4 regions of the Saccharopolyspora gregorii genome follow, and region 2 is predicted to be linked to each of the others. Evidence: riboswitches for the same ligand, from Rfam matches in the RefSeq annotation. Region 2 holds a riboswitch; each other region holds the start of a gene.
What was found. A riboswitch is a leader RNA that binds a small molecule or an ion and turns the genes downstream of it on or off. The one in region 2 is predicted to bind cobalamin.
Positions count from the first base shown of each region.

Region 1: another riboswitch for cobalamin. It lies ahead of H1226_RS06280 (putative cobaltochelatase); the one in region 2 lies ahead of H1226_RS12185 (hypothetical protein).
Region 3: another riboswitch for cobalamin. It lies ahead of H1226_RS17505 (ABC transporter substrate-binding protein); the one in region 2 lies ahead of H1226_RS12185 (hypothetical protein).
Region 4: another riboswitch for cobalamin. It lies ahead of H1226_RS07990 (ribonucleoside-diphosphate reductase subunit alpha); the one in region 2 lies ahead of H1226_RS12185 (hypothetical protein).

Region 1 is NZ_CP059556.1:1,431,210-1,438,337, reverse strand. Features, by position in the region: gene cobO (cob(I)yrinic acid a,c-diamide adenosyltransferase) at 1-91, opposite strand, end outside; gene H1226_RS06280 (putative cobaltochelatase) at 550-2,697, opposite strand; cobalamin riboswitch at 2,756-2,884, opposite strand; gene H1226_RS06275 (GNAT family N-acetyltransferase) at 2,954-3,421, opposite strand; gene H1226_RS06270 (S1 family peptidase) at 3,610-4,389, opposite strand; gene H1226_RS06265 (LysE family translocator) at 4,693-5,319, shown strand; gene H1226_RS06260 (S1 family peptidase) at 5,393-6,217, opposite strand; gene H1226_RS06255 (hypothetical protein) at 6,392-6,571, opposite strand; gene H1226_RS06250 (helix-turn-helix domain-containing protein) at 6,638-7,128, opposite strand, start outside.
Region 2 is NZ_CP059556.1:2,827,516-2,834,643, reverse strand. Features, by position in the region: gene H1226_RS12195 (MFS transporter) at 1-635, opposite strand, end outside; gene H1226_RS12190 (PLP-dependent cysteine synthase family protein) at 632-1,735, opposite strand; gene H1226_RS12185 (hypothetical protein) at 1,732-2,589, opposite strand; cobalamin riboswitch at 2,744-2,911, opposite strand; gene H1226_RS12180 (DUF3558 domain-containing protein) at 3,123-3,647, opposite strand; gene H1226_RS12175 (2-hydroxyacid dehydrogenase) at 3,890-4,864, opposite strand; gene H1226_RS12170 (GntR family transcriptional regulator) at 4,942-5,613, opposite strand; gene H1226_RS12165 (ribokinase) at 5,636-6,544, opposite strand; gene H1226_RS12160 (dihydrodipicolinate synthase family protein) at 6,537-7,128, opposite strand, start outside.
Region 3 is NZ_CP059556.1:4,048,197-4,055,324, reverse strand. Features, by position in the region: gene hrpB (ATP-dependent helicase HrpB) at 1-77, shown strand, start outside; gene H1226_RS17515 (hypothetical protein) at 354-1,022, opposite strand; gene H1226_RS17510 (hypothetical protein) at 1,366-2,100, opposite strand; cobalamin riboswitch at 2,366-2,532, shown strand; gene H1226_RS17505 (ABC transporter substrate-binding protein) at 2,636-4,150, shown strand; gene H1226_RS17500 (ABC transporter permease) at 4,147-5,106, shown strand; gene H1226_RS17495 (ABC transporter permease) at 5,103-5,984, shown strand.
Region 4 is NZ_CP059556.1:1,804,368-1,811,495, forward strand. Features, by position in the region: gene H1226_RS07985 (ribonucleotide-diphosphate reductase subunit beta) at 1-761, opposite strand, end outside; gene H1226_RS07990 (ribonucleoside-diphosphate reductase subunit alpha) at 787-3,615, opposite strand; cobalamin riboswitch at 3,738-3,961, opposite strand; gene H1226_RS07995 (bifunctional metallophosphatase/5'-nucleotidase) at 4,180-5,889, shown strand; gene H1226_RS08000 (helix-turn-helix domain-containing protein) at 5,981-7,128, opposite strand, start outside.

The DNA of each region.
Region 1 (7,128 bases), 1.4 Mb from region 2:
CCCCGGTGTGCACGAGCAGCAGCGGACGGTTGCGACGCTGCCGCGTGGTGAGACCGTCCTGCGGAACGACGTTCGGCTTTCCCTGAGGCATGACCCCAGACCCTAAGCCACCCCCAGGACCACCCCACCCCGCTGTCGCAGACCTCACCACCACCGACCGACCCCAACCAGTCGACCGATTGATCAGTTGATCAGTTGATCCTCTCAGCGGCGAAGCCGCTGACCTGCCGACCACCCGAGCAACCGGCACCGCAGCGGGTTCTCAGCTGTTTCCTCGCGAGGACAGCGTTTTCTCCTGTGGCGGAGCCACCGGTGAAAACGATCCCGCAGCGAGGGAACAGCTGAGGTTCCGCCACCCGCCCCCCGAGCAAAACGACCACGACCCCCCAAGCAATAGAAAGCGCCCCCGCGCTCGACCGACCTGGGGGTCATCGGGAGCGCGAGGGCGCTTCGTGGTCCACCCCTGGGGGTCAGGTGGACGAAGAACACCTTACCAACTACATCGGGATATTCCTACTCCGCCCGGCCGGTGTCGTAATCGAATCGGAATCAAGCTGCGCCGGCGGTGGTGCCGCGGGCGGCGCGGACGACTCCGGCGACGGCGTCGGCGGAGAGCTCGTCGAGCCGGAGGCAGGCCCCGCCGAGCGCGGTCGCGACCTTGGCGGCGAGGCCGAGCCGCACCACGCCCTGCTCGCAGTCGACGACGACGGAGGCGACGCCGAGCCCGGCGAGCAGTCCGGCGGCGCGCATGGAGTCCTGCACCGCGCGCTTCGCGCGGGCGCGCCCGGTTCCGCCGTCACCGGCGGGAACCGTGGCCTTGCCGTCGGTGAGCAGCACCAGCAGCGGGCGCCGCCGCGGGTCCCGGGTGCGTTCGGTGCCGATGACCTGGTGGACCTTGAGCAGACCGGTGGCGAGCGGGGTGCGGCCGCCGGTGCGCAGGTCGCGCATCCGGGTGGCGGCGATCTCCACGGAGGAGGTGGGCGGCAGCGCGAGTTCGGCCTGGTCGCCGCGGAAGGTGACCACGCCGACCTTGTCCCGGCGCTGGTAGGCGTCGCGCAGCAGCGAGAGCACGGCGCCGCTGACGGCGGACATGCGTTCGCGGGCGGCCATGGAGCCGGAGGCGTCGACGGCGAAGAGCACGAGGTTGCCTTCGCGTCCTTCGCGGACGGAGCGCCGGACGTCGTCGCGGTGCAGCACGAGGCCGGGGCCGCTGCGGCCGCGGGTGCGCTGGTGCGGGGCGGCGGCGATCAGGGTGGCGGGCAGGTGCACGCCATGACCGTCCACTGTGGAGGCCCGAACGGTCTGCCCGCTGCGGGAGCGGGCGCGGGACCGCCGGCCGGGGGCGCCTTCGCCGACGCCGGGGACTTCGAGCAGCCGGGCGCGGAACGCGGGCGCGGGCGCGGCCGGGGGCTTGTTCGCGGGAGCCTGGCCGGGGCCGTCCTCGCGCCGGGAACCGCCGTCGCCGTTCGGCGCGGGCGAGTCCGGCGGAGTGGGGGCTTCGCCGCCACCGGGCCCGTCGGGTCCGTCGTCCGGTCCGCCGTCGGGCGCCCCACCACCGCCTCCGCCGGGGCCGTCGTCGGGACCTTCCGGCGGTTCGTCGCCGGAGTCCTGATCGTCGGCGGAGTCCTGATCGTCGCCGGCGTTCCGGTCGTCGGCCGGTTCCTGCTCGGCGTGCTGGGCGGCGTCTTCGAGGGCCTGCTGCAGCTGGTCCTCCTCGACGCCGGGTTCGTCGAACGGGTCGCGGCGGCGCCGGTGCGGCAGCGCGAGCCGGGCCGCGGCCTCCACGTCGGCTTCGGCGACCTCGTCGGCGCCGCGCCACGCGGCGTGCGCCACGGCGGTGCGGGCTAGCACCAGGTCGGCGCGCATCCCGTCCACGTCGAACGCGGCGCACAGCGCGGAGATCCGCCGCAGCTCGGCGTCGGGCAGCCGCACCGATTCCACTGTGGACCGGGCGTCGGCGATGCGGCGGGCGAGCGCGGCGTCCTCGGCGGCCCACCGCTCGGCGAAGCCGGCCGGGTCCGCTTCGAAGGCGAGGCGCCTGCGCACCACTTCGGTGCGGGTGGTGACGTCGCGGGAGGCGGCGACCTGCACGGTGAGGCCGAACCGGTCGAGCAGCTGCGGGCGCAGCTCGCCCTCCTCCGGGTTCATGGTGCCGACGAGCAGGAACGAGGCGGCGTGCGTCACCGACACGCCTTCCCGCTCCACGTGCGCGCGGCCCATCGCGGCGGCGTCCAGCAGCAGGTCCACCAGGTGGTCGTGCAGCAGGTTGACCTCGTCCACGTAGAGCACGCCGCGGTGCGCCGCGGCCAGCAGCCCGGGCTGGTAGGCGCTGACGCCTTCGGTGAGCGCGCGTTCCAGGTCGAGTGAGCCGACGAGCCGGTCCTCGGTGGCGCCGACCGGAAGTTCCACGAGTTCCGCGGGGCGTGTCGTCCCGGAGACCTCGGCGTGCGGGCCGTCCGGGCACCGCGGGTCGGGTCGCCGCGGTTCGCAGCCGAAGCGGCAGCCGGGCACGACGTCCAGCGCGGGCAGCAGCGAAGCGAGCGCGCGCACCACCGTCGACTTCGCGGTGCCCTTCTCACCCCGCACCAGCACCCCGCCGATGCGCGGGTGCACCGCGTTGAGCAGCAGCGCCAGCCGCATGTCGTCGTGCCCGACCACGGCCGTGAACGGGTACCGCGGGCTCGCGGGAGCAGTCATGCCAGGTGTTCCTTCCTCGGGTCTCGGACGCCCCGATGTCGGCTGCGCCTGGGCGAGGCAGTGTCCTGGCTCCCGGATCAGCGCGGAACTCCGGCCTTCCCAGGCGGCAGCGCCCGGTGGCTCGCGGGGGAGATCCGCTCCCCGGTCACAGTGGCGCCGACCGCACCGGTGTCGCACCGGTTTCCTGACCTGCCCTGGCTGGGACCAGCGAGCATCGTCGCATCCCCGCGACGGGCGAGGAACCGGCGCGGCTCGCTCAGCGCGGCGAACCCGGGTATCGGTGCATGTCGACGTGCGGGATGCCGTCTTCGAGATACTCCTCACCCGAGGGTTCGAACCCGAATCCGCGGTAGAACTCCAGCGCGTAGGTCTGCGCGGACAGCGTCGCCGGCGCGCGCTGGATCTCGGCGAGCGCGGCGCGCATCAGCTTGCGCCCGAGCCCGAGGCCGCGGGCGTCCTTGGCGGTGGCGACGCGGCCGATGCGGAAGGTGCCGTCGGGGTCTTCGAGCAGGCGCAGGTAGCCGAGCACGTAGCCGTCGGCGGAGTCGATCCAGAAGTGCCTGGTGGTGGTCTCCAGGTCCCGGCCGTCCAGTTCCGGGTAGGCGCACTGCTGCTCGACCACGAACACGTCCACGCGCAAGCGGAGCATGCGGTAGAAGTCCTCGGCGTCGAGGTCGGCCGTGTAGGCGCGGTGGACGGCGGTGGCGAGCGGTTGCAGGGTCACCCCAACGGGATATCACATTCCGGCTACGACACCCGGGGTCACCTGCGGTGGAAGTAGCGCACACCACGTCCCGCGCGCCCGGGCGCGCGGGCCTCGGAGCGGGTCGGTGCTGCGCACGGCGACCGGTGCACCGCCGCGGCGCGAGCACCGGGCGGCACCGGCCCGTCCCGCGGTGCGGGACGCCGGGTTCAGAGCCGCGCGGCGACGTCGTCGGCGACCCCGGAGATCCGGGTGTACACGCCGGGTGTTCCGGGACGTCCGCAGCCAGTGCCGTAGGAGACGACGCCGATCAGCCTGCCGTCGGCGACGAGCGGTCCGCCGGAGTCCCCGGCGCACGCGTCCCGGCCGCCTTCGGGCGGGCCCGCGCAGACCCGCGTCCCCGGCTCGTAGCCCGGGTAGGCGGCGCGGCAGTCGGCGTCCGCGCTGATCGGCACCTCGACGGACTGCAGCGTCGCCGAGGTGGGCCCGTTCTCGGTGGTGCGCCCCCAGCCGTGCACCCGCGCCGGGGTGCCGGGCCGGTAGCGGGCGGTCTCGTCGGCCCCGGCCATCGGCAGCGGTCGTTCGCGCACCGGTGCGGCCAGCGTCAGCACCGCCACGTCGTGCCCGCCGGTGACGTCGCGGAACTCGGGATGCACCCAGACGTCGCCGACGGGCGTGTCGGCGCCGCCGGTGGTGCGCAGGTCGGGGCGGCCGGTGACGGCGCGCAGCTCCGCCGCGTCGTGGCCGTCCACGCAGTGCGCGGCGGTGACCACCTTGATCTCGGTGACGAGGGTGCCGCCGCAGAACTGGCGCCCGGCCTGGTCGGTGAGCGCGACCACCCAGGGCGCCGCGCGTTCGTCGGTGCCGCCGAGCACGCGTTCCTGCGCGGGGTCGGCGGCGGCCGGTGCGGCGAGCGCGGCGGTGGCCGCGGTGGCGGCGGCAGCGCCTCCGGCGGCGATCCGGGCGAGCGGGCTGGATCGGTCGGGCACGGCTGCCTCCTGGACGTGCGGCGTCGTTCGGCGGCACACGGTAGCGGCCCGATCACGCCGGGATGACGAGGGCGAGCTCACATCGGCTCATGATAATTTTTCGTTAAGATGGACTTAGGCGGGAAAAAATTCGGAACACTGCTTCGGCAGAGGTGGTTCGTCCCGCCCACTCAGTCAAGATCTCCGGTGCCCGCGACGACGCGGAACCGAGATCACCCCCGATCCGGTGAAACCTCGACCAGTGGGCCGCGCGCTCACCGGCGCCTCCGCGCGCGCGTCGACCAGGCAAGGAGCGAACTCGTCATGCTGCTGGACCCCACGACCCTGCCGGCGTTCCTGCTCGCCAGCGCAGTGGTGGTGCTGACGCCCGGGGTGGACGCGTTCCTGATCTTGCGGACGTCGCTGCGGCAGGGGATCGGCGCCGGGCTGCGAGCGCTGGCGGGCATCCACGCGGCGAGCATCCTGCAGGTGGCGCTGGTGATCTGCGGGCTCGGCGCGGTGATCACCAGCCACCCGGCGGTGCTGGCGGCGCTGAAGTGGGCCGGCGCCGCGTACCTGGTGTACCTCGCCGCGATGATCGTGCGCGGGTTGTGGCTCACCCGCGCCGAGACCGGCGACGGCCTCTCCGGAGGCGGCGCCACGACCCGGCCGTTCTGGCAGGGCCTGCTGAGCAACATCACGAACCCGAAGATGCTGCTGTTCAGCCTGGCCTTCCTGCCGCAGTTCGTGGGTTCGGCGGCGAACCCGACGCTGCAACTGGTGCTGCTGGGCGCGGTGTTCCTGGTGCTGGCGGCGATCTGGGAGGTCACCATCGTGCTGGGCGCGGCCCGCATCGCCGACCGGCTGCGCCGCCCGCGCTTCGCCCGCTCCCTGGACGTGATCAGCGCGGCGGCCTTCCTCACCATCTCCGCGGGTCTCGTCGCGGCCTGACCCCGCAGCAGAACGGCCCGCTCGACCGCGCGGTGCGGTCGAACGGGCCGTGCGCCTCGGTGGTGGGGGGGGATCAGCGGAGCTGGGCCTGGACTTCGTCGTGGTAGGCGCCGAGCCTCGTGTAGACGCCGGGCTGGCCGGGGCGGGCGCAGCCGTTGCCCCAGGACACGATGCCGATCAGCTTGTCCCCGGCCACGAGCGGTCCGCCGGAGTCGCCCTGGCAGCTGTCCTCCCCGCCTCCGGGGAGCCCGGCGCACACCTGGCCTCGCGGGTCGTACTGCCCGCCGTAGGCGCGGCTGCAGTCCTGGTCGCTGGTGATCGGCGGGTGCGCCTGGCGGAGCGTGCTGGACGGCGAGCCGCCTTCGGTGGTGGTCCCCCAGCCCAGGACGGTGGTGGCTCCGCCCGGCCGGTACTCGGGGAGGTCGCCCGCCGTCGCGATGGGCAGCGGGGTCGCGGTGACGTCGCGGTCCAGCGTGAGCACGGCGACGTCGGCACCGCTGCTGGCGTTCTGGAAGTCGGGGTGCACCCACACGTCCCGGACGGCGGTCTCGGTGCCCTCGTCGCTGTTCTTGTCGTCGCGGCCGGAGACGACGGTGATCTCCGGCGGCGCACCCCCGGTGACGCAGTGCGCGGCGGTGATGACCTTGTTCGCGGCCGCGATGGTGCCGCCGCAGAACTGGTTGCCCGCCGAGTCGGTGAGGTACACGACCCACGGGTACTCGCTGGTGCTGGCGTACTCGCCGCCGACGATCCGGGTGCTGATCGGCGCGGCGGCGGGCTCGTCGGCGGCGGTCCCGGCCCCGGCGGGGGTCGTGATCGCGACAGTGGCCAGCGCGGCCGCGGCGAGTGTTCCGGCTGCCGACCACCACCGGGTGTGGGTCCGCCGTGTGCGTGTCATCCCGCTGCTCTCCATCCCCCGGAGCCCCTGCGGCGCGGTCGGGGTGACCGGCCCGCCTCCGGCTCGTGCCAGTGTCGCGGAGGGAGCCGATCACGGCCCGGTCATCGTCCACAACGGCCGAACGTCGTTACCTGATCAGGTGATGCATCGGGAGAAAACCGCTCGGCGGCAGCATCAGACCAAGTCCACTTCGGACGGTCGCACGGGCGGCACCGGCCGGTGTTCGCGCAGCCTGCGGGCCACGGCGGCGACCCGCTCCAGCAGTTCCACCGGATCACCCGTCCCCCCTTCGGCGCCCATCTCCTCGGCCCGCCGCAGCCGGTTCGGAGTCACCCGCGCGACGGAGAAGATCACCGGACCGGCGTAGTCCCGGCGCCGCGCGAACCGGCGGCGGAGCGGATTTCCGGCGCACGAGCGCGGTCAGTGCTCGGCGAGGACCTCGCGGATCAGGTCGCCCGCCGCGTCGGGGGCGTGGGCGAGCCGCACGATGTCCCGCAGCACCTCCCGGTAGGAACTCACGGTCCGCTCGGAATCCAGGAATGCGGGACCGTGCTGGTTCTCCACGTACACCACGTCCGGCTCTCCGTCATATTCCAGAAGAAGGAATGACCCCTGCAATCCCGGATAGGCGCCCACGGAACGCGGCACCACTCGCAGGCAGACGTGATCGGATTCCATCATCACCAGCAGGTGCAGCAGCTGCCGCTTCATCACCCCCCGGCCGCCGATCGGGCGGCGCAACGCGGATTCCTCCAGCACCGCGTGGAACAACGGCGCGCGGGAACGGCTCAGAATGATCTGCCGCGCCATCCGGGTCGCGATCAGATCGTCCAGTTCGTCCTCGCAACGCCCGGGTTCCATCCCCGAGATGACGGCCCGCGCGTATTCCGCGGTCTGCAGCAGGCCCGGGA
Region 2 (7,128 bases):
CCGAGGAACCGGCGGTTCAGCACCACTTCCCGCCAGCTGCCCAGCACGCTCTGGCGCTGCGGCTCGACCTCGCGGTGCGGCAGCACCAGCAGCTGCGCGCCGGTGAGCACCGCGAACGCCACGCACGCCACCAGTGCGATGACCCGGAAGTCCACCGCCAGCAGCGCCGCGCCCAGCAGCGGCCCCACCAGGGTGCCCGCGTGCTGGAACACGTTGAACACGGCGAAGACCTCGGCGCGCCGCTCCCCCGCCTCGTGCATCAGGTAGGTCCGCACCGCCGGGTTGAACAGCGCCCCCGCCAGACCGGTGAGGATCGCGGCGGCGAACAGGCCGGGCAGCGTGGTGAACACGGCGAACAGGCCGAACGACACCACGCGCAGCGCGCAACCGGCGATGATCATCGGCCGGCAGCCGAGCCGGTCCGCCGCGGTGCCGCCGAGCAGGAACATGCCCTGCTGGCTCAGGTTCCGCACCCCGAGCACGAGCCCGACCACGGCGGCGCCGTAGCCGAGGTTCCCGCTCATGTACGCGGCCAGGAACGGCATCAGCATGTAGAAGCCGACGTTGATGCCGAACTGGTTGATCACCAGCAGCTTCGCCGCCGGGGACAACCGGGCGAACGCGGCGCGGTTCACGGCCGCACCTCGCAGACCGGGCATTCCGCCGGGCCGTCGGCTCGCCGGGCACACGGATCGACCACCTTGCGCGACCTCCTCCACGTCGTTCTGCTGTCCACTTCGGACGGTATGCCGTCCGCGTCCACCGGTTCGGCGGCGGGTTCCGGGAAGTCCTGCGCGGCGAGGAAGTCCGGGTCGTAGATCGTCCCCCAGTAGCGGTGCGGCCCGTCCGGGAACACCGCGGCCACCTGGTCCGCGCCGAGCTCCCGGGCGCACCAGGACGCCACCAGCGCCACCGCGCCGGTGCTCCAGCCGCCGGTGACGAACGCGCCGGCGGCGAGCCGGTGGCAGGCCGCGACGGACTCCGCCGCGCCGACCAGGTGCACCTCGTCGAACGCCGCGTAGTCCACGTTGCCGGGGTGGATGCTGCTGCCGAGGCCGCGCATCAGGCGCTTCGCCACCGGGTCGCCGAACACCGCGGACCCCGCCGCGTCCACCCCGACCAGCCGCACCCCGGGGGCGCGCTCGCGCAGCGCCCGCGCGATGCCGGCGCTGTGCCCGCCGGTGCCGACGCTGCACACCACGACCTGCGCGTCCGGCAGCTGGTCCAGCAGTTCGTGGCCGAGCGCGCGGTAGCCGGTGACGTTGTCCGGGTTGTTGTACTGGTCCGGCCAGTACGCCCCGGGCAGCTCGGCCAGCAGCTCCCGCACCCGGTCCAGCCGCGCGCGCTGCCAGCCGCCCACCGGGTGCGGGTCGCGCACCAGCTCCACCCGCACCCCGTGCGCGGTGAGCAGCGCGCGGGTCTGCCCGTCGAGCTCCGCGTCGGCGACCACGACGACCGGGTGGCCCAGCGCGGTCCCCACGTACGCCAAGCCGATGCCCAGGGTGCCGCTGGTGGACTCGACGACCGTCCCGCCGGGGCGCAGTTCTCCGCGGGCCCGGGCCCCGGTGAGCATGGCGTGCGCGGCGCGGGCCTTCATGCCGCCCGGCGCGGTGCTCTCCAGCTTCGCCCAGAAACCCGGGTGCGGGAACGCGATCGGCGCGGCGACCCGCAGCAGCGGGGTGCCTCCGATCAGATCCAGGGCCGAGTCGCAGCGGGCGGGCGCGCGACCCGTCACCGCACGACCTCGGTGGCGCGGGCGGCCTCGTAGGTGTGGATCGTGGTGTCCTCGCCGGAGAGCCAGAAGAACGGGTAGGGCTCCGCCGACAGCGCGCGCACCGGGCCGCCGAGCAGTTCCCGCAGCACCGCGGATCCGGTCTGCGCGAACAGGGTCAGCGGCAGGTCGCGGGCCGCGCAGGTCGCGGCGATGTCGTCGAAGGTGCCGTTGCCGAGGACCATGCCGGAGGCCAGCACCGCGTCCGCGCCGTCGATCGCGGCGGCGTGGTCGGTGCGGATCGGCTCGTCCCACTCGGTGCGGCCGCCCTTGAGGTCGCAGGGCACGTAGTCGAGGCCGCGGTCCCGCAGCGCGGCGAGCAGCGAGTTCACCACGCCGATCACCGCGACCCGGCCGCCATCGGGGACCGCGGTGATCGCGGCGACCGCGCGGGCGCGGGCGGTGGACTTGGCCAGCGAGTCGCCCGCCGGGATCACCACCTGCCGGGACAGCGGGTGCGCGGGGTGCGGGGTGAGCGCGGCGAGGTAGGCGTCCAGCGCCGCGACCCGAACCGGCAGCAGCGGGTGCCGCAGCAGCTCGGCCGCGGTGCGTCCCACGGCGTCGCGCACCGCGTCCTCGTCCAGGGCGCCGGGTTCGACGGCGCACGAGCCGACGGCGTCGGCGATCCGGACGCTGAGCACGGTGTTGGTGTAGCCGGTGCCGCGGCCGGTGTGCCGGGCGGCCTGCACGGTCAGGAACGCGACGGCGGCGGAGAGCTCCGCCGGGCCGTTCCCGCCCGCATCGCGGACGTGACCGGACAGCGCGGACTCGACCAGCGAGTCCACGTAGGACTGATCAGTGGTGGTGGCAGGACGCACGTGTCTCCCCGAGCTGGAACCGGAACGGAACGCACAGCGGCGGGACGAACCCGCGGGGACGACTAGTGTCCGATGTGGACGGTTTGCCGGACTTCCCGGCGCGATGCGGCGATGCGCGACACCACGTACCTCCTCCGGGGCTCCGCGACCCCGCACGAATCGGCACGACGGTGCCAGTCTCCTGGCTCGCGGATCGGCACCGGCCTCCGGCCTTCCCGCCGGGGACCGGCAGTGGCTCGGGTGGAGGACGACTCCCCGCTCACAGTGGCGGGACCGCGCCGGATTCGCACCGGCTTCCTGCACACCGTCGTTCGAACGGCTCAGAAGTTCGCAGCCCCGGTGGCCGATGTCAAGGCCGCGGCCACCGCCCGGAACCCGCACCGCGGTCGGCGGAACCGGTGTCGCCGCAGGTGGCGGACACCGGCGCACGCATCGCCGTTCGCGAATATGACATCGGCGACTCCGGCTCCCGCGCCCGGTGCTGCCACCCCACCGGACGCGGGATCACCGCGACCTCGCCGTGCGCCCGGCGGCTAGGCGGCGGGCCAGGAGGGGACGGCCGCGTCGAGGGCCCGCTCCGCCAGCTCGCACGGGTCGGCGGTGGCACCGCTGGGGATCTTCGACTTCGCCGACACCGCCTGGTCCGCATCGGCGGCCACGACCAGTTCGCAGGTGCCGTCGGCCTTCGGGTCGCCGGAGTTCGCGCGCACCGCCGGGTGCCCGCCGATGGTCAGCTCGCCGAAGTCGGAGTACTCCTCGGCCGCGTCCTGGAAGTCCTGCAGCGACCGGTCCGCGACCACGCCGACCTCCAGCCGCACGCTGTCCCGCGGGGTGCTCCAGGTGCACGCGCCCGCGTCCTCCTTGCCGCCCAGGTGGAATCCCAGCTCGTGAACCGTCTGCTCGGGCACCAGGTCGCAGGGCTTCTCCCCGCTCGCGTCCTTCGGGGAGTCGACCTGCACGCCGCCGCATCCCGCCAGCGACAGCGCGGCGACGACGGCCAAGCCGACCGAACCGAGCCGAACCGCGCCGATGCGGGGCACCGCAACCTTCTCGTTCACACTCATCACGCCTGCCGTTGATCCGGTCCGGATCGGGTCGATCCGGAGAACTCGCGCCCTCCCCGCTGGACGCGTCGATCATGTCCCGCGCGTCCAGCGAGTGGCTCCGGCAGCAACGCGGCTTCGGCCGTACCGCCCAGGAATCGAGCGACCGGCCCGGCGCACCGGCTGCCCCGAGCGGACCCGGACCACCGGCGGCCCCGGCCCCGAAAACGGCTCCCGATGACGAGAACCCGCCAACTTCAGCGGGGGCGCGGCTCGACCCCGTTGACCACGTCGGCGGGCCGCTCCCCGGACAGCACGGCGGCGAGCTTCGCGAACAATTTCCCGCGGAGGTTGTGGTAGGCGTCCCAGGTCACGCCCGCGGTGTGCGGGTTGAGCAGCACGTCCGAGCGGCCCCGCAGCGGCGAGTCCGCGGGCAGCGGTTCCTGCTCGAACACGTCCAGCGCCGCGCCCGCCAGCTGCCCGGAATCCAGGGCCCGCACCAGCGCCCGCTCGTCCAGGACGCCGCCACGCCCCGCGTTGAGCACGTAGCCGCCGCGCCGCATCCGCGCCAGCAGCTCGTCGCCGACCAGGCCGTGCGTGGCGGTGTTCAGCGGCAGGTGCAGGCTCAGCACGTCCGACGCGGCCACCGCCTCGGCCAGCGGCAGGTACTCCCGGCCCGGCTCGGACGGCACCGGGTCGTGCACCACCACCCGGGCGCCGAAGCCGTCCAGGCGGCGGGCCACCGCGCGGCCGATGTTGCCGAAGCCGAGGATCCCGACCGTCAGCGCCGCCAGGTCGCGGCCGCGCAACCCCTCCGGCCCCCAGCCGCCGGATTCCACCTTGCGGTGCCCGGCCGCGTAGTGCCGCAGCAGGAACAGCAGCGAACCGACCGTCCAGTCGGCGACCGCGTCGGCGTTGAACCCGGGCAGGTTCGCCACCGGGATGCCGCGCTCGGCCGCGGCGAGGTGGTCCACGCCGTCGAAGCCGACCGCGACGGACTGCACGAGCTCGCAGCGCGGCATCGCGTCCAGCAGCTCGGCGCCGATCCGCCGCTCCTTCTCCAGCGGGGCCAGCACGATCGTCGCGGTGGCCAGCGCGTCCAGGTGGTCGGCGGGGTCCTGCGCCGGCCCGATCTCGGTGATCCGCAGCCCGGGCAGGTCCGGCAGGTGCTCGCGCAACGACGCCTCGGTGATGTCGTTGAGGTCGTAGAAGCTGACGATGTGACCGGTCATGGTTCCTCTCTCGGGGTGTTCCGGGCGCGCGGAACCCGCTCCCCGCCGGTGGCGAGGAGCCGGGTTCCGCGTGGGTGTCAGGAAGTGGCGGCCCAGATGCGCTGGAGCGCGGCGAGCATCCGCTCCTCGGAGCCCGCCAGGTGCGCGGTGAGCAGCGAGGTGGCGCGCCCCGCATCGCCGTCGGCGATCGAGGACCGCAGCTGCTCGTGCGCGGTGCACACCGGGCCCAGGTCCTCGTCCTCGCTGTTGGTGACCGCGAGCATGCTGGCGAACAGCGGCTCGATCTGCAGCCAGATGGTCAGCAGCCTACGGTTGCCGCTGGCCTCGTAGATGCCGCGGTGGAACCGCAGGTCGTGCTCGGCGAACTCGGCGGCCCGGGGCGGCGTGGCCGTCTCGGACATGCCGCGCAGCCCGCGGAGCATGCCCGCCTCCGAGCGCTGCTCGCCGAGACCGATGGCGCTGGTCACGGCGAGCGTCTCGATGGCCTGCCGGATCGCGTAGAGCTCGCGGACGTCCGCGGCGCTCAGCCCGACCACGTGCACCCCGCGGCGCTGCGGTTCGACCAGGTTCTCCAGCCGCAGCAGCTTCAGCGCGTCGCGGACCGGGCCCCGGCTGACGTCGAAGCTCTCCGCCACGGAGTCCTCGACGAGGTGCGTGCCCGGCGGGATCTCCCCGCGCACGATCCGGTCCCGGAGCGTGCGGGCCAGCCGCTCCCCGAGCGAATCCGCGCGGACGAGCGAGTCGGACATGCATCCTCCCTCGATCACATCGTCAACCGTGGACAATAGTGGTCGCCGCCAGCAGCTCGGTCACCTCGTGCCGGTGCGGCATGCCGCCCGCGCCCGCCCTGGTGACGCTGAGCGCGGCGGCCGCGGCGGCGACCCGGGCGGCTTCGGGCAGCGCGGCCCCTTCCGCGAGGAGCGCGCCGAGCGCCCCGGCGAAGGTGTCCCCGGCGCCGGTGGTGTCCACGGTGGACACCGGCACGGCGGGCACGCGCCCGAGCGAGCGGCCGTCGGCGGCGAGCTCCACTCCGCGCTCCCCGACCGTGACCAGCACCGACCGCCCGCCGGTGGACAGCGCGCGCGCCGCGGTGGCCGGGTCCCGCTCACCGGTGAGCTCGGCGGCCTCGTGCTCGTTGGGCACCAGCACGTCCACCGCGTCGAGCAGTGCGGCGGGGAACGCCCGCACCGGGGCCGGGGTGAGCACGACGGTGCGGCCCAGCCCGGCGGCTTCGACGAGCACCGGCACCGGCACCTCGCCTTGCAGCAGCAGCACGTCCGCGGTCGCGATCGCCGCCCCGTCCGCGGCGCTGAGCCCGGTGAACTCGTCGTTCGCGCCGCCGCAGAAGACGATCGTGTTCTCCCCGGCGGCGTCCACGGTGATGTCGGCGGTGCCGGTCGGCGCCGAGGTGCGCAGCACGCCGGACAGGTCGAGCCCGTCGGCCGCCAGCCGCCGCGCGAGGAAGTCCGCTTCGCCGTCCGCGCCGACGCGCGCGCGGAAGTCGACGGTCGCGCCCATCCGGGCGGCCGCCACCGCCTGGTTCAGCCCCTTGCCGCCGGCGAAGCGGTCCCGGCCGAGACCGCGCACCGTCTCCCCCGGCAGCGGCCTGCGCTCGACCCGGACCACGGTGTCCACGTTGGCGCTGCCGAGCACGCACACGCGCCCGCCGCGCTCAGCCATGGGCGGCGACCGCGCGTTCCAGTTCCGCGCGGCCGGCGGCGCCGACCGGGTCGAGCGCCATCCGGCTGGTGCCCGCGTCGACTCCCTGCAGCGCCAGGCCGGCCTTCATCCGCTCCGGGTCGCCGCGCACCGCCTCCACCGCGAGGTCGACGCCGTCCTGCGCCCGGGACACCGCGTCCGGGTCCCCGGCGGCGACGGCGTCGGCGGCCGCCACGAACGGCTTGGGCAGCACCGAGGCGACCCCGGAGACCACGCCGTCGATGCCGCGCGCGGTCACCCGCGCGATGTCCCGATCACCACCGGTGAAGATCTGGAAATCCGCCGGGACCGCGTGCCGGTAGGCGGCGACCGCGTCCAGCGTCTCCCCGCTGATCTTTGCGCCGACGACCGCGGGCAGCGCGGCGATCCGGCCCAGCAGCTCCGGTCCGACGGCGTTGCCGGTGCGATCGGTGAACAGGTACGCGTACACGTCGAGCCCGTCGGCGTCGGCGGTGGCGGACCGGAAGAACTCCACGATCGCCTCGTCCCCGGCGGGCAGGTAGTACGGGGTGAGCACCGCGACCGAGGTGGCGCCGAGCTCGCGG
Region 3 (7,128 bases), 1.2 Mb from region 2:
GCCGCTACCCGAAGCACTCCTGGCCCGACGACCCCACCACGGCGACCCCGACCCGCCGGACCCGCCGCCCCACCTGACCGGTGGGAGGAGTGAACGGACCGTTCGTCCCATCTGGTTGGTCGAAGGGTCCGTTCACTCGGTGCTGCGGCGCGGTTCGTCGCCGACACGCCCGGCTGAACGGGCCGTGGGGGTGGGGAGTGAACGGACCGTTCGTCCCGTCTAGTTGGTCGAAGGGTCCGTTCACTCGGTGCTGCGGCGCTCGTGCGCACACCGCGCAGGCGTTTCGGGGTGGAGTGAACGGACCGTCTGTCCGATCTATTTGGTCGAACGGTCCGTTCACCCCGCCGCGGTGGTCAGCCGAAGGGGACGAGCACCAGTTCGGCGGCCCGCACGTCCGCCGAGGTCCACCCGGTGATCCCGGCCAGCACGCAGCCGGTGCGGATCACGGCCTCCTCGTCCAGTTCACCCGGGTCGAGGTGGTCCTGCTCGACGATCCCGGCGGCCGCGACCGCCTCCCGGATCCGGTCCGGCAGCTCGGGGAGCGAGCCTTCGAGGTCGTCGGAGTTCGTCCACAGCACCTCCGCGCCGTCCTCGGCGAATTCGAGGCCGCAGCACGGTCCGTCGAAGTTGTGCGCCAGGCTGAGCGCCGCCCCGCCGGTGCGGGACAGGGCGAGCGCGGCGGATTCGAGCCCGCCCTGCTCGTTCGAGACCGAATCGGTGTGCCCCGCGTCGTCGAACACGAAGGTCCACCCGCCGATCCGCCCGGCCAGCAGCGCGGAGGCGCAGTCGGTCTCACCGAGCGCGGTGCGCGGCAGCGAGGAGTGCTCGTCGGCCCGCTCCTCGGGGAGCGTGCAGGGGCGCGCGTGCGCGAGCCGTGCCCCGAGCGCTTCCAGCGCTTCGCGCGGCTGGAGGTCGCGCACCAGGTGCACGATCTGGTGCGGGTCCTCCGCGCCGAGTTCGGTGATCCACGCGGGGCGGCCCTCGGGATCCAGTGCTGCGGCGGGGAAGGCGGGTTCGGGCATCGTCGTCTCCAGTCGGTTCGGTTCTTCTCGGCACCTTGCCCCAGGGCACCGACAATTCCGTCCCGCTGCGCGGTCGGGTGGAGGTCTTCCCCGCGTGAGCGGACTTCCGGCTCCGAGCGTGTCCGGCTCTCCGGAACAGCCGGACTGCAAAATGCGTCCACAGTGGACGGAATGGTCGGTGGTAGGTCTCCCCGGATCCGAATCCCCGGTCGTGGCACCACCCGCTGCGCTTCCACCCGCTGCCGTTCCACCCGCTGCGCTTCCCACCATTGCGCGACCACCCGCTGCGGAATCCGCCGACGCGCCCCCGGAACCGCGCGAGGGGAACGCGGGGCGCGGGCGCTCAGGTCAGCGCCACCGCCACCAGCGGAGCCGCCCGCAGGTCGTCCATCGTCCACGTCACCCCGGCCAGCGCGCAGCCGATGCGGGTCACCGCGGCCTCGTCGGTCTCGCCCGGCTCCAGGTGGGCGCGCTCCACGATGCCGGCGGCCGCGGCGGCGGCGCGCACCTCGGCCGGTGGTTCGGCGGTCTCGTGGTCGAGGTCGTCGGAAGTCGTGCGGTACGCGCGCGAACCGTCCACCGCGTAGTCGAGGCTGAGCAACCCGCTGATGTTGGCGTGCAACGTCATCGCCGGGCCGCCGGACGCGGAGAGGGCTTCCGCCGGTGCTCCCGGGACGGGCCGCGGGACCTCCGGCTCCTGCAGCGCGGACCAGTCCCCGGTGCGCATCCCGCCGAGCAGTGCGCGCATCGTGTCCAGGCCGCCGACCTGGAAGGTGGTGCCCGCGTCGTCGAACACCAGCGTCCAGCCGCCGATGCGGGTCGCCAGCAGCACCGACAGGCACTGCGGATCGCCGAGCGCCGCGCGCGGCAGCGAGGTGAACTCGTCCGGCCGCTGCTCGGGCAGCGTGCACGCCGCGGCGGAACCCGGGTCCGCGCCGAGCACCTCCAGCGCCCGCGCCGGTTCCAGGTCGCGCACCAGGTGCGCGGTGTGGTTCGGGCCCGGCACGTCCAGTTCGGACAGCCAGATCGGATAACCGGTGGCGTCCAGGGTTCCAGGTGGGAAACCGGGCGTGGGCATGGCGGCTCCTCGTCGTCGTCGGCGGGTGCCGGTGAGTCTGCCCGGTGCGGTGGCGGCCGCCGCGGTTCCGCGCGCTCCCCGCTGCCGAACGCGGGAATCCCCTCGCCCGCTCGCCCGCCGGGTGCTGCACCGTTCTCCGGAGGAGGCCGGGCGGGCGCTCCGCCGCGCGCGGGCGGTGGGCGACGGCACCGCGACCCGCGGTGACGTGATGCCGAGCGGTTCACACTTCCTTGACAAGGCACGACGCGGGCTGAAAAGTTGACGAGTCGTTCCAATGCGACGGTGTGCAGGAAACCGGTGCGAATCCGGTGCGGTCCCGCCACTGTGAACGGGGAGCCGCGTCCACCAGCGCCACTGTCGGGCAGCCGATGGGAAGGCCGGGCGCGACGTCGATCCGCGAGCCAGGAGACTGGCACCGTCGTACCGATTCGCACGGGGTCGCGGAGCCCCGGAGGAGGTACGCAGTGCACCCGGATTCGCCGCACACGCCCGGTTTCCCCGCTGTTCCCGAACCGGCCCGCGCCGCGTGAGCGGCGTGATCGGTCGCAGGCGGCTGCTCGCGGGCGTGGCCGGAGCGATCGCCGCGGTCCCCCTCGTGTCCTGCGCCGGTGGTTCCGGGGCGAGCGCGGGCAGGCTGCGGCTGGCGTTCCCCGCCGGTGGCGCCACCGAATCGCTCGATCCGCACACCGGTTCGCTGTTCGTCGACCAGGCCCGCGCGAAGGCGCTGTTCGACACGCTCGTCGGCTACGCCGACGACATGAGCGTGGTGCCGCGGCTCGCCGAGAGCTGGCAGCCCGACCCGACCGGTACCCGGTGGCGGATCCGGTTGCGCCCGGCCGAATTCCACGACGGCAGGCCGGTGACCGCCGAGGACGTGCTGTTCACCTACCGGCGCATCGCCGACGACGCCACCGCGGCCCAGTCCGCTTCGCACTTCGCCGACGTCGACTTCGGCGCCAGCCGGGCGATCTCGGCGACCGAACTGGAACTCGTGCTGGGCGCGCCGAACTTCGAGTTCCCGTCGGCGTGGGGCGCGCCCGCCACCGAGATCGTGCCCGCGGGCACCACCGACTTCACCGCCCCCGTCGGCTCCGGCCCGTTCCGGTTCGTCTCCTTCGAACCCGGTGGGACCGCCGTGTTCGCCCGCTTCGACCGGCACTGGTCCGGGCCCGCCACCCCGGCCGAGCTGGAATTCGTGCTCATGGAGCAGGAGAGCGCACGGGTTAACGCGCTGCTGTCCGGGCAGGTCGACTACGCGCACGACGTGAGCGCCAACTCGGTCCGGCTGCTGGAGCAGGGTGGCCGGGCGCGAGTGCACTCGGCGCCGTTCGGCACCATGCAGGCCCTGCTGCTCAAGGTGGACCGGCCGCCGTTCTCCGATCCGCGGCTGGTGCAGGCGGTGCGCGCCGGGCTGGACCGGCAGGCGTTGCTGGACATCGCGCTCAGCGGGCAGGGCAGGCTCGGCAACGACCTGTTCGGCGCCGGGCTGAAGTACTACCCGCCGGACCTGCCCGCGCCCGCGCGCGACGTCGACGCCGCCCGGGCGCTGCTGCGCGAAGCCGGGGCCGACGGGCTGAGCTGGGAACTGCAGACCAGTTCCGTCGACCCCTACTTCGAATCCGCCGCCAGCCTCATCGCCCAGCAGCTCGGCGAGGCCGGGATGCGCGTGTCGCCGCGGATCGGGCCGGCCGAAACGTACTTCTCCGACATCAAGGAGCACGGCGTCGCCTCGCTGTCCCGGACCGCGGCGCTGCCGGTGCCGACGTTCCTCGGGCAGCGCATGACCTCGGACGCGGGGAGCAACAACTACACCGGGTACCGCTCCGCCGAGTTCGACGAGCTCTACGGGCGGGCGCTGGCCACCGCCGACGACGCCCGCCGAGCCGACCTGCTGGTGCGCGCGCAGCGGCTCGCCCGGGAGAGCAGCGGCAACGTGGTGTGGGGCTTCAGCGGCTGGAACGTCGCCACCGCCACCTCCGTGGCCGGGGTGCGGGGCGCGCCGCCGAACTCGCTGGACTGGGCCCGCTTCGATCGGGTGAGCGTGGGTTGATCGCGCCCGCCGCGCGGGCGTCCGCCGCGGTGCTGCCCCGGCTCGGCGTGGCGCTGGTGCAGATCGCCGCGGTCGCCGTCGGCGTGTTCGCGCTGACCGCGCTGCTGCCCGGCGACACGGCGCAGGTCGTGCTCGGCGAGCACGCCGACACCGGGCAGCTGGAGGTGCTGCGGCGGCGGCTCGGGCTCGACCAGCCGTGGGGGACGCGGTTCGCGCAGTGGGCCGGCGGGATGCTGCACGGGGACCTCGGCACCTCGCTGCGCACCGGCAGGCCCGTCCTCGACGAGATCACCCGCAACGCCGCCACCACCGCGCTGCTCACCGCGCTGACGCTGCTGGTGGTGCTGCCGCTGGCCGGGTGGCTCGGCGTGCGCAGCGGGCTGCGCGCCGGGAGCCGGTTCGACCGGGCGGTGAACTCGGTGGTGGTGCTGCTGAACTCGGTGCCCGAGTTCGCGCTGGCGCTGCTGCTCGTCGGCGTGTTCGCGGTGCGGGCCGGCTGGCTGCCGGCCACCGCGGGCGGGCTGTCCGGGTGGTCGCTGGTGACGGAGCCCGCGGTGCTGGTGCTGCCCGTCGGCGTGCTCGCCGCGAAGCAGCTCAGCGCGCTCGCCCGCCAAGTCCGCACCGGTGTGGTCACCGCGAACGGCGCCGAGTACGCCACCCACGTGCGCCGCGCCGGTCTCGGCGAGCGCGACGTGGTGCTGCGGCACGTGCTGCCGAACACCATCGGGCCGGTGCTGCAGCAGCTGGCGCGCACCGTGGACGGGCTGCTCGGCGGCGTCGTCGTGGTGGAGGCGCTGTTCGCGCTCGGCGGGATCGGCTCCGGATTCGTGGAAGCGGTCAAGGCCCGCGACCTGCCGGTGGTGCAGGGCTACGCGCTGCTGTTCGCGGTGATCACCATCGGCATCAACCTGGTCATCGACCTGGTGGCGCGGCGGTTCCGGGCGGGTGCGCGGTGAGCCGCGCCGCCGGGTGGCTGCTGCTCGGGGTGCCGCTGCTGGCGGCGCTGGCCGGGCCGGTGCTCGCCGGGCTGCTGCCGGGCGGCGGATCGGTGCGGGCCGCGAACGTCCCGCTGCTGCCGCCCGGGGCGGACCACCCGCTGGGCACCGACGTGCTCGGGCGGGACGTGCTGGCCCTCGCGCTGCACGGCGGCGGTTCGGTGCTGGTGCTGGCGGGCGGCGCGCTGCTGCTGACCTACTTGGTGGGGGTGCCGCTGGCGCTGGCCGCCGTCGGGCAGCCCCACCGGTGGATCGACCGGTGGCTGACCCGCGGGCTGGACCTGGTGCTGGCGCTGCCCGGGTTGCTGGTGCTCATGGTGCTGGCCGCGACCGGAACCCGGACCGGTGCGGCGCTCGTCGTCGCCGTGGCGCTGCTGCAGCTGCCCGCGGTGGTGCGGATCGTGCGCAGCGCGGCGCTCGGCGCCCGGCGGCGCGGGGTGGTGGAAGCCATGGCGCTGCAAGGGGAATCGTGGTGGCGGGTGCACTTCGGCTACGTCGGGCGCGGCGTGCTCGGGCCCGTCGCGGTGGACGCGGGCGGGCGGCTGAGCCTGGTGCTGTACCTGGTGGCCTCGGCGAACTTCCTCGGCCTCGGGATCGACCCGGCCACCGCGGACTGGGCGGTGCTGGTGGAGCGCAACCAGGAGGCGCTGTTCCTGCAGCCGTGCGCCGTGCTGGTGCCCGCGGGCCTGCTGGTGGCCCTGTGCACCGGCCTCAACCTGCTCGTGGACCGGTACCTGGTGACGGGCGGACCCGGCACTCGGCCCGCACCGGGTGAACGGACCGTTCGTCCACGACATCGGCCGGAGGAGCCGTCCACCCGGGTCGTGCGGGTGGAGTGAACGGACCGTTCGTCCACTAGAGCTGGACGGACGGTCCGTTCACCCCGCGACCGGGCGAGATCGTCTCTGTGCGGGGGCCGAGTGAACGGATCGTTCGTCCCATCTGGTCGGACGAACGGTCCGTTCACCTCAGGATGGTCGGGGTGAACGGACCGCCCGTCCCACGAGTTCGGACGAACGGTCCGTTCTTATCACCGGGGTTCGCTGACGTGTGGCAATGTCCGCGCGGGTGCTCTGACCAGTGCGAACGGTTACGAGTGGTACTGACTTGAACAGGGGGTTTCCGACTGTCTCACGGCCTGTGGACGGCCTGGGTGATGCCCGGTTGCGGGGGTGACCCGCCACCCTGTCGGGCGGCGGGCCGTGCCGCGTGCCCGCTCAGTGCGTGAGCTGGCGTTCGCCACGTGCCTGACGGGGTGGGAACAGGGCCAACTGTCCGACCGGGCGCGGCGCGGGTCGGCAATCGTCGCAGAGCTGCGCGAGGTGTTGCCAGCAACGAAACCGGGTCTCGCAGCGTTCGCAGGTACGGACGGCGTGGATGAGGAACTGCACGGTGTGGCTCCCTGGAGATCGTGGGGTGTGGCGAACTGATGGCGGGACCACACGAGGCGCGTGCAGGGTCAAGCAGCGCCTAGGAAAAGTTTTCGGCCGGACCGCTTCCCGAGGATGTGGGGATGCAGTGTGGTCCGGCCGAAAAGTTTTCCTGCTGCTTGACGCTGGGCGGGGCTCGTGTCGCCATCGGGTCAGTTCGCCGCGCGCCACGACCGGTTCCGGGGAGACACACCGTGTTCGGCAACGCGCCCGTCCGTGCCTGCGATCGCTGCGAGACGATTAGCACCCGGCACCGGCGGGTAGTGGGGTCCGCCCTGCGCGTGCGCCCGGAACCGGCGGGTAGTGGGGTCTCTCCCTGCATGAGGGGCGGCCTGGTGGCTCCATCCCGTCGACCGGGCGTAGTCCGATCAGGCCGGGTCAAGGGGCACCGACGTGCCTACCGCCACGTTCGAGCGGACGGCCCTTGATGCGGCCTGATAGCCCTTGTGGCGGTCGACGGGATGGAGCCGCCCACCCGCACCGCGTCGAACCGACGGCAGGATTCGGCATCCCCCATCCCGGAGACCGCTTGGGGTCTGGGGGCTGCAAGCGC
Region 4 (7,128 bases), 1.0 Mb from region 2:
TTCTCCAGCTTGATCTGGTTGATGCAGTCGATGCCGAAGTTCAGGTGGATCGACTCGTCGCGCAGGATGTACTGGTACTGCTCGGCGATGCCGACCATCTTGTTCCGCCTGCCCAGCGACAGGATCTGCGCGAAACCGGTGTAGAACCACATGCCCTCGAAGATCACGTAGAAGGCGATGAGGTCGCGCAGGAACGCCTGGTCGCGCTCCGGTCCGCCGGTGGCGAACTCGGGGTTCTCCAGGTTCTGGGTGTGCCGCAGCGCCCACTCGTCCTTCTCCGAGATGGACGGGATCTCGCGGTAGGCGTTGAACAGCTCGCCCTCGTCGAGGCCCAGGCTCTCGCAGATGTACTGGAAGGTGTGCGTGTGCACGGCCTCCTCGAACGCCTGGCGCAGCAGGTACTGGCGGCACTCGGGGTTGGTGATGTGCCGGTACACGGCGAGCACGATGTTGTTGGCCACCAACGACTCCGCCGTGGCGAAGAACCCGAGGTTGCGCTTGAGCATCAGCCGCTCGTCCTCGGTGAGCCCGTCGCGGGAGCGCCACAGGGCGATGTCGGCGTGCATGGACACCTCGGTGGGCATCCAGTGGTTGTTGCAGCCGGCGAGGTACTTCTCCCACGCCCAGCCGTACTTCAGCGGCAGCAGCTGGTTCACGTCCGCCTGCGCGTTGATCATCGCCTTGTCGTCGACGTTGATCCGGCCCGCGCCGCGGTCGATCTCGCCGAGCCCGGTGGCGTCGGTCGTGTGCACGGAAGTCATGAGTCCTCCAAGGGGAACGGGGCGGTCACTGGCAGGCTTCGCAGTCCGGGTCGTCGATCGCGCACGCCTGCGGCTGCGGCGACGGGGCCGGGGCCGGGGCGGCGGCGGGGGAGACCGCGTTGAGCTTGCCGTCGGTGCCGCGCAGCGTGGACTTCTCCACGTGCGTCGCACTGCTGGACCGCAGGTAGTAGGTGGTCTTGAGGCCCTTGCGCCACGCCAGCCGGTACAGCTCGTCGAGCTTGCGGCCGCTCGGCGCCGCCATGTACAGGTTCAGCGACTGCGCCTGGTCGATCCACTTCTGGCGGCGGGACGCGGCCTCGACCAGCCAGCGCGGCTCGATCTCGAACGCGGTGGCGTACAACGACTTCAGCTCCGCGGGCACCCGGTCGATCGGGGCCAGGTCGCCGTCGAAGTACTTCAGGTCCTGCACCATCGCCTCGTCCCACACCCCGGCGGCCTTGAGGTCCCGCACCAGGTCGGCGTTGAGCACGGTGAAGTCGCCCGACATGTTCGACTTCACGTACAGGTTCCGGTACAGCGGCTCGATGGACTGGCCGACGCCGCAGATGTTCGAGATCGTCGCCGTCGGGGCGATGGCCAGCACGTTCGAGTTGCGCATGCCGTTCGCGCGCACCCGCTCCCGCAGCCCGTCCCAGTCCAGTGTGGACGAACGGTCCAGGTCGACGCCGGTCTCGCGGGCCTGCGCCAGCAGCTCCAGCGAGTCGATCGGCAGCACGCCCCGGCTCCACAGCGAACCCTCGAACGACTCGTAGCGCCCGCGCTCGGCGGCCAGCTCGGAGGACGCGGCGATCGCGTGGAAGCTGATGTGCTCCATGCTCAGGTCCGCGAACTCCACCGCCGCCTGCGAGGACATCGGGATGCGCTGCGCGAACAGCGCGTCCGAGAAGCCCATCAGGCCCAGGCCCACCGGGCGGTGCCGCAGGTTCGAGGCCCGCGCCTCCGGGATCGTGTAGAAGTTCACGTCGATGACGTTGTCCAGCATCCGCACCGCCGTGCGGGTCGTGCGCCGCAGCCGCTCCACGTCCAGGCCCTCGGCCGTCACGTGCCGCGCGAGGTTGATGGAACCGAGGTTGCAGACCGCGACCTCGTCCTCGCTCGTGTTCAGCGTGATCTCGGTGCACAGGTTCGAGGAGTGCACCACGCCCGCGTGCTGCTGCGGCGACCGCAGGTTGCACGGGTCCTTGAAGGTGATCCACGGGTGCCCGGTCTCGAACAGCATCGTCAGCATCCGGCGCCACAGATCCACCGCGCGGACCTGGCGGAACACCTTCAGCTCACCGCGCTCGGCGGCCGCCTCGTACTCCCGGTAGCGCTGCGCGAACGCGGTGCCGTACAGGTCGTGCAGGTCCGGCACCTCGTCCGGGGAGAACAGGGTCCACGGCTCGTCGGCCTCGACCCGGCGCAGGAACTCGTCCGGCACCCAGTTCGCCGTGTTCATGTCGTGCGTGCGGCGCCGGTCGTCCCCGGTGTTCTTGCGCAGGTCGAGGAATTCCTCGACGTCCACGTGCCAGGTCTCCAGGTACGCGCACACCGCGCCCTTGCGCTTGCCGCCCTGGTTCACCGCGACCGCCGTGTCGTTGGCGATCTTCAGGAACGGCACCACGCCCTGCGAGGAACCGTTGGTCCCCTTGATGTGCGCGCCCGTGCCCCGCACCGGGGTCCAGTCGTTGCCGAGCCCGCCCGCGTACTTCGACAGCAGCGCGTTGTTGCTGATGCCGTGGAAGATCCCGTGCAGGTCGTCGTCCACAGTGGTCAGGAAGCAGGACGACAGCTGCGGGCGGGTGGTGCCCGCGTTGAACAGCGTCGGCGTCGAGCACATGAAGTCGAACGAGGAGATCAGGTCGTAGAACTCGATCGCCCGCGCCTCCCGGTCGTCCTCGCGCAGCGCCACGCCCATCGCGACCCGCATGAAGAACGCCTGCGGCAGCTCGAACCGCACCCCGTCCTCGTGCAGCAGGTAGCGGTCGTAGAGCGTCTGCAGGCCGAGGAAGCCGAACGCGATGTCCCGGTCCGCGTCCAGCGCCGCGCCCAGCCGCTCCAGGTCGAAGCGGGCCAGCTCCGGGGCCAGCTGCTCCAGCTCGATGCCGCGGCGCACGTAGTCGGCGAAGTAACCGGCGTAGCGGTCCCGCATCTGCACCTGGTCGGCCTCGGCCGGCTCGCCCGCGACGAAGCTCAGCGCCTCCCGGCGCAGCTTGTCCAGCAGCAGCCGCGACGTCACCAGCGAGTAGTTCGGCTCCGCCTCCACGAAGGTGCGCGCCGCCATCGTCAGCGACTCGGCCAGCTCCGCGGAGCTGATGCCGTCGTAGACGTTGCGCCGCACCTCGCGCAGCACCTGGTCGGCGCGCACGTCGTCGAGGTCCGAGCAGGCCTGCTCGACGACGGTCGACACCCGCTCCCAGTCCAGCGGCACCCGGGTGCCGTCCGGCGCGGTCATCTCCAGGACGGGCGCGGCGTCCTCGGTCCGCCGCGCCTCGGCTTCGCGGGCCTGCGCGTGCTCCTCCCGGTAGAGCACGTAGGCGCGGGCGACGCCGTGGTGCCCGCCGCGCATCAGCGCCAGCTCCACCACGTCCTGGATCTGCTCGATGTGCACCAGGCCCTCGGGGCCGGCGTGGCGCAGCACTCCCTGCGCGGCCTGCTCCGTCAACTCCGCGACGACCTGGTGCAACCGCGACGACGACGCGGCCGAATCCCCCTCGGCCGCCAGGAACGCCTTGGTCAACGCCACGGAGATCTTCGTTTCGTCCCAACCGGAAACGGTTCCGTCGCGCCGCAGCACCCGCACTCCTGCCGGTACCACCGCGGTCGCTGACGGCCGGGTCGTGGACTCGGTCACTGGCTCTCTCCTCGCAAGCTCGGACACCTGCCCGGAACTCCTCGGAACGCGCCAGGACCCGCGGCGCGCACGGCACCGCTCGTCCCACGACCCTCCCGCGAGGTCCCGGACGGCGCGCACCCCTCGTGCGCGCACCGATGGCAGGTCTTCGGACTCACGGGCGACCGGTGCTCGGCACCGGGCCTACTGGCCGTCGCTTCCCGGACGCCGAGCGTCCAGTGCTGCACCACCGGGAGGTGGTGACGGCGGTCGTTCCCGTTCACCGCTGCGGGGCAGTCCCGGATTCGCACCGGGTTCCCTGTTGTCACGCCGGGCGGACCGGCGAACCATCAGCGGGCGCCACACTACATCTTGGGTTCGGCGGTGATCCGGACCCCATCATCATCGGCGTGGCGGTGCCGGTGCGGAGGCGCTCGGTAGTCGTCCGCGCACTCCTCGGCCGCATCCTGCCCGGCCGCGGGCGGCTCCGCACGACCGCGAGGTGTGACGCGGAATCGGTGGTGGTCGGCAGCGGGCCCGGGCAGACTGCCTCCCGAGATCACCACCTGGGAGGAAGACCGAACCATGCGTGCCCACCGCGTGCGACGCGGACTCGCCGTCGCCGCCACCGCACTGGCCACCGCGGCCACGGCCACCGGGGCCACCGCCGGCGCCGCGCCGCAGGACCCGCCCGCGACCACCGACGTCCGGCTGATCACCTTCAACGACCTGCACGGCAACCTCGAACCGCCCACCGGGTCCTCCGGGCAGATCGAGCTCGACGACGGCCGGACCGTCGACGCCGGCGGCGCCGCCTACCTCGCCACCCACCTGCAGCGGCTGCGCGACGAGGTGCCGAACTCGCTGGTCTTCTCGACCGGCGACAGCGTCGGCGCCTCGCCGGTGAACTCCGCGCTGTTCCACGACGAACCCACCGTCGACTTCCTCAACTCGCAGGACGTGCGCGGCCACGTCGTCGGCAACCACGAGTTCGACGAGGGCTACCAGGAACTCCAACGGCTGCAGACCGGCGGCTGCCACCCGCAGGACGGTTGCGAGTTCCGGGATTCCTTCGCCGGCGCGGACTTCCCGTACCTCGGCGCCAACGTCACCTTCGAGGACGGCGGTGCCCCCGCGCTGCTGCCGTTCACCGTGCAGGTCTCCGGCGGGGTGCCGATCGGCGTGATCGGCGCGACCCTGCAGGACCTGCCCGACGTGGTCAGCCCCGAAGCGGTGCGCGGACTCCGGTTCGGCGACGAGGTCGAAGCCATCGACCGCACCTCCGACGCGCTGGAGCGCTTCGGCGTCAAGGCGCAGGTCGTGCTGCTGCACCAGGGCGATGAAGCCGACGGCGGCGGCCCGAACTCCTGCCAGGTCACCCCCGGCGGCCCCGCGAGCCGCATCGCGGAACAGGTCTCCCCGCAGGTCGACGCCGTGTTCAGCGCGCACAGCCACCAGCAGTACACCTGCACCGCCACCGACCCGGCGGGCGACCCGCGTCCCCTCGTGCAAGGCGCCTCCTACGGCAGGCTGCTGTCGGTGCTGGACCTGCGCGTCGACCGCGACACCCGCGAAGTGGTGCGGGAGAGCAGCACCGCGCGCAACGAGGTCGTGACCCGCGACGTCGAACCCGACGCCGAGACGGCCGCGCTCGTCGAGGAAGCCCGCGCGAAGGCGGCGCCGATCGCGAACCGCGCCGTCGGCACCGCCACCGGCGACCTGCTGAAGACCCCGGCGCCGTCCGGGGAATCCGGCCTCGGCAGCGTCATCGCCGACGCGCAGCTCGCCGCCACCCGCGACACGGGGGCGCAGCTCGCGCTGACCAACCCCGGCGGGGTGCGCGCCGACCTGCCGCACGCCTCTTCCCCGGCGGGCGAAGGCGACGGCGTCATCACCTACGGCGAAGCGTTCGCGGTGCAGCCCTTCGGCAACACCATGCAGACCATGACCCTCACCGGCGCGCAGCTGCGGGACGTGCTGGAGCAGCAGTGGAGCCCGGAGGGCGAGAACGTGCTGCAGGTGTCGGCGGGCCTGCACTACGAGTACTCGCGGTCCGCGCCCATCGGGTCGAAGGTCTCCGGGCTCACCCTCGACGGCGCACCGGTGGACCCGGCCGCGCCGTACCGGGTGGCGGTGAACAACTTCCTCGCCGGCGGCGGGGACGGGTTCAGCGGCTTCACCGAGGGCACCGACGTCGCGGGCGGGCCGGTGGACCTGGACGCGCTGCTGGGCTACCTGGCGGAGCACCCCGACGTGGTGCCGCCGGCGCCGGACCGCATCACCGCGAAGGATTGAGCCGAGGTCCCGGCGGCGCACCTCGCGCCGCCGGGACCTCCTTCCGCACGGCCACTTCCTCCCGCCGTTCCGCCGGAGGTCCGCCGCACCGTCAGCGGGGGACCGGCCGGGGTGCGATGACCCCGTCGATGCCGAGCGCCAGCTCCTCCGCGCAGTCGCGCCAGGCGTGGCGCGCGCCCACCAGCTCCGCGCAGCGGCGGCGCAGCCCGGCGAGCCTGCCGCGCAGCCGGGCGCTGCGCACCCCGCCGGCCAGCAGCACCGCCCGGCGCCCGTGCCGCACCGCCGACGCGTGGTCGCCGAGCGCGAACTTCGCCTCCGCCAGGCTCGCCAGCTCGAACACCGCGGACCGCACCTCCCCGGGCGCGCGGGCGGCCACCGCCCGGGACAGGTGCAGCGCCGCGGATTCGTGCTCGCCCACCACCAGCTGCACCGAGCCGGTCAAGCCCAGCACGTCCGCTTCCCCGAACCAGCGGAACATCGGGTAGTCGGCCTCGATCTCGGCGGTGGCGTGCAGCGCGCGCCCCTGGTCGAGCATCCGCCGCACCGAGCCGCGGCGTTCGCCGTGCGCCGCAGCCCACGCCGAGTTCAGCTGCAGCACCGAGCTCACCAGCGGCGAGGCTTCGGCCCGGATCGACCCCAGCTGGAACAGCTTCAGCGCCGAGTTCGGATCGCCGAAGTCCAGTTCGGCGCGCCCCGCCGCGTACAGCGTCCGCGCGATCGCCAGCGGATCCGCCCCGTCCCGGCCGAAGTCCAGCGCCCGCCCGTAGTGCGCGTTCCCGCTGGCGAGCAGCCCGTTCTCCACCGCCGTCCAGCCCGCGGTGGCGTGCAGCTTGCACAGCGCGCCCAGCAGGTCGCTGCGCACCGCCTCGCTCATCGAGGCCTCCAGCATCCGCTCGGCGCGCCGGGCGGCGGCCGCGACGGTGCCGTACTGGCCGACTCCGCCGTAGCGCTGGTCTATCTGCCGCAGCGAACCCATCAGCACGTCGAGCGCCGCGACGTCGGAGCTGCCGACCCGGCCCGGCGGGGTCGGCGGCAGCTCGCCGAACCGGCGCAGCTCGGCGGCGAACAGGTCGGCGGAGCCGGACACGTCGACCTCCGCGCCCAGCACCAGCGAACCGGCGTAGGACAGGAAGCGGCGGCGTTTCGCCTTCTCGTCCTCCTCGACCGCCGGGTCGGTGCCCTCCGCGGCCGGGTCCGGTTCCCCGGCCATGCCCATCCAGCCGCGCGGTATCCCGAGCC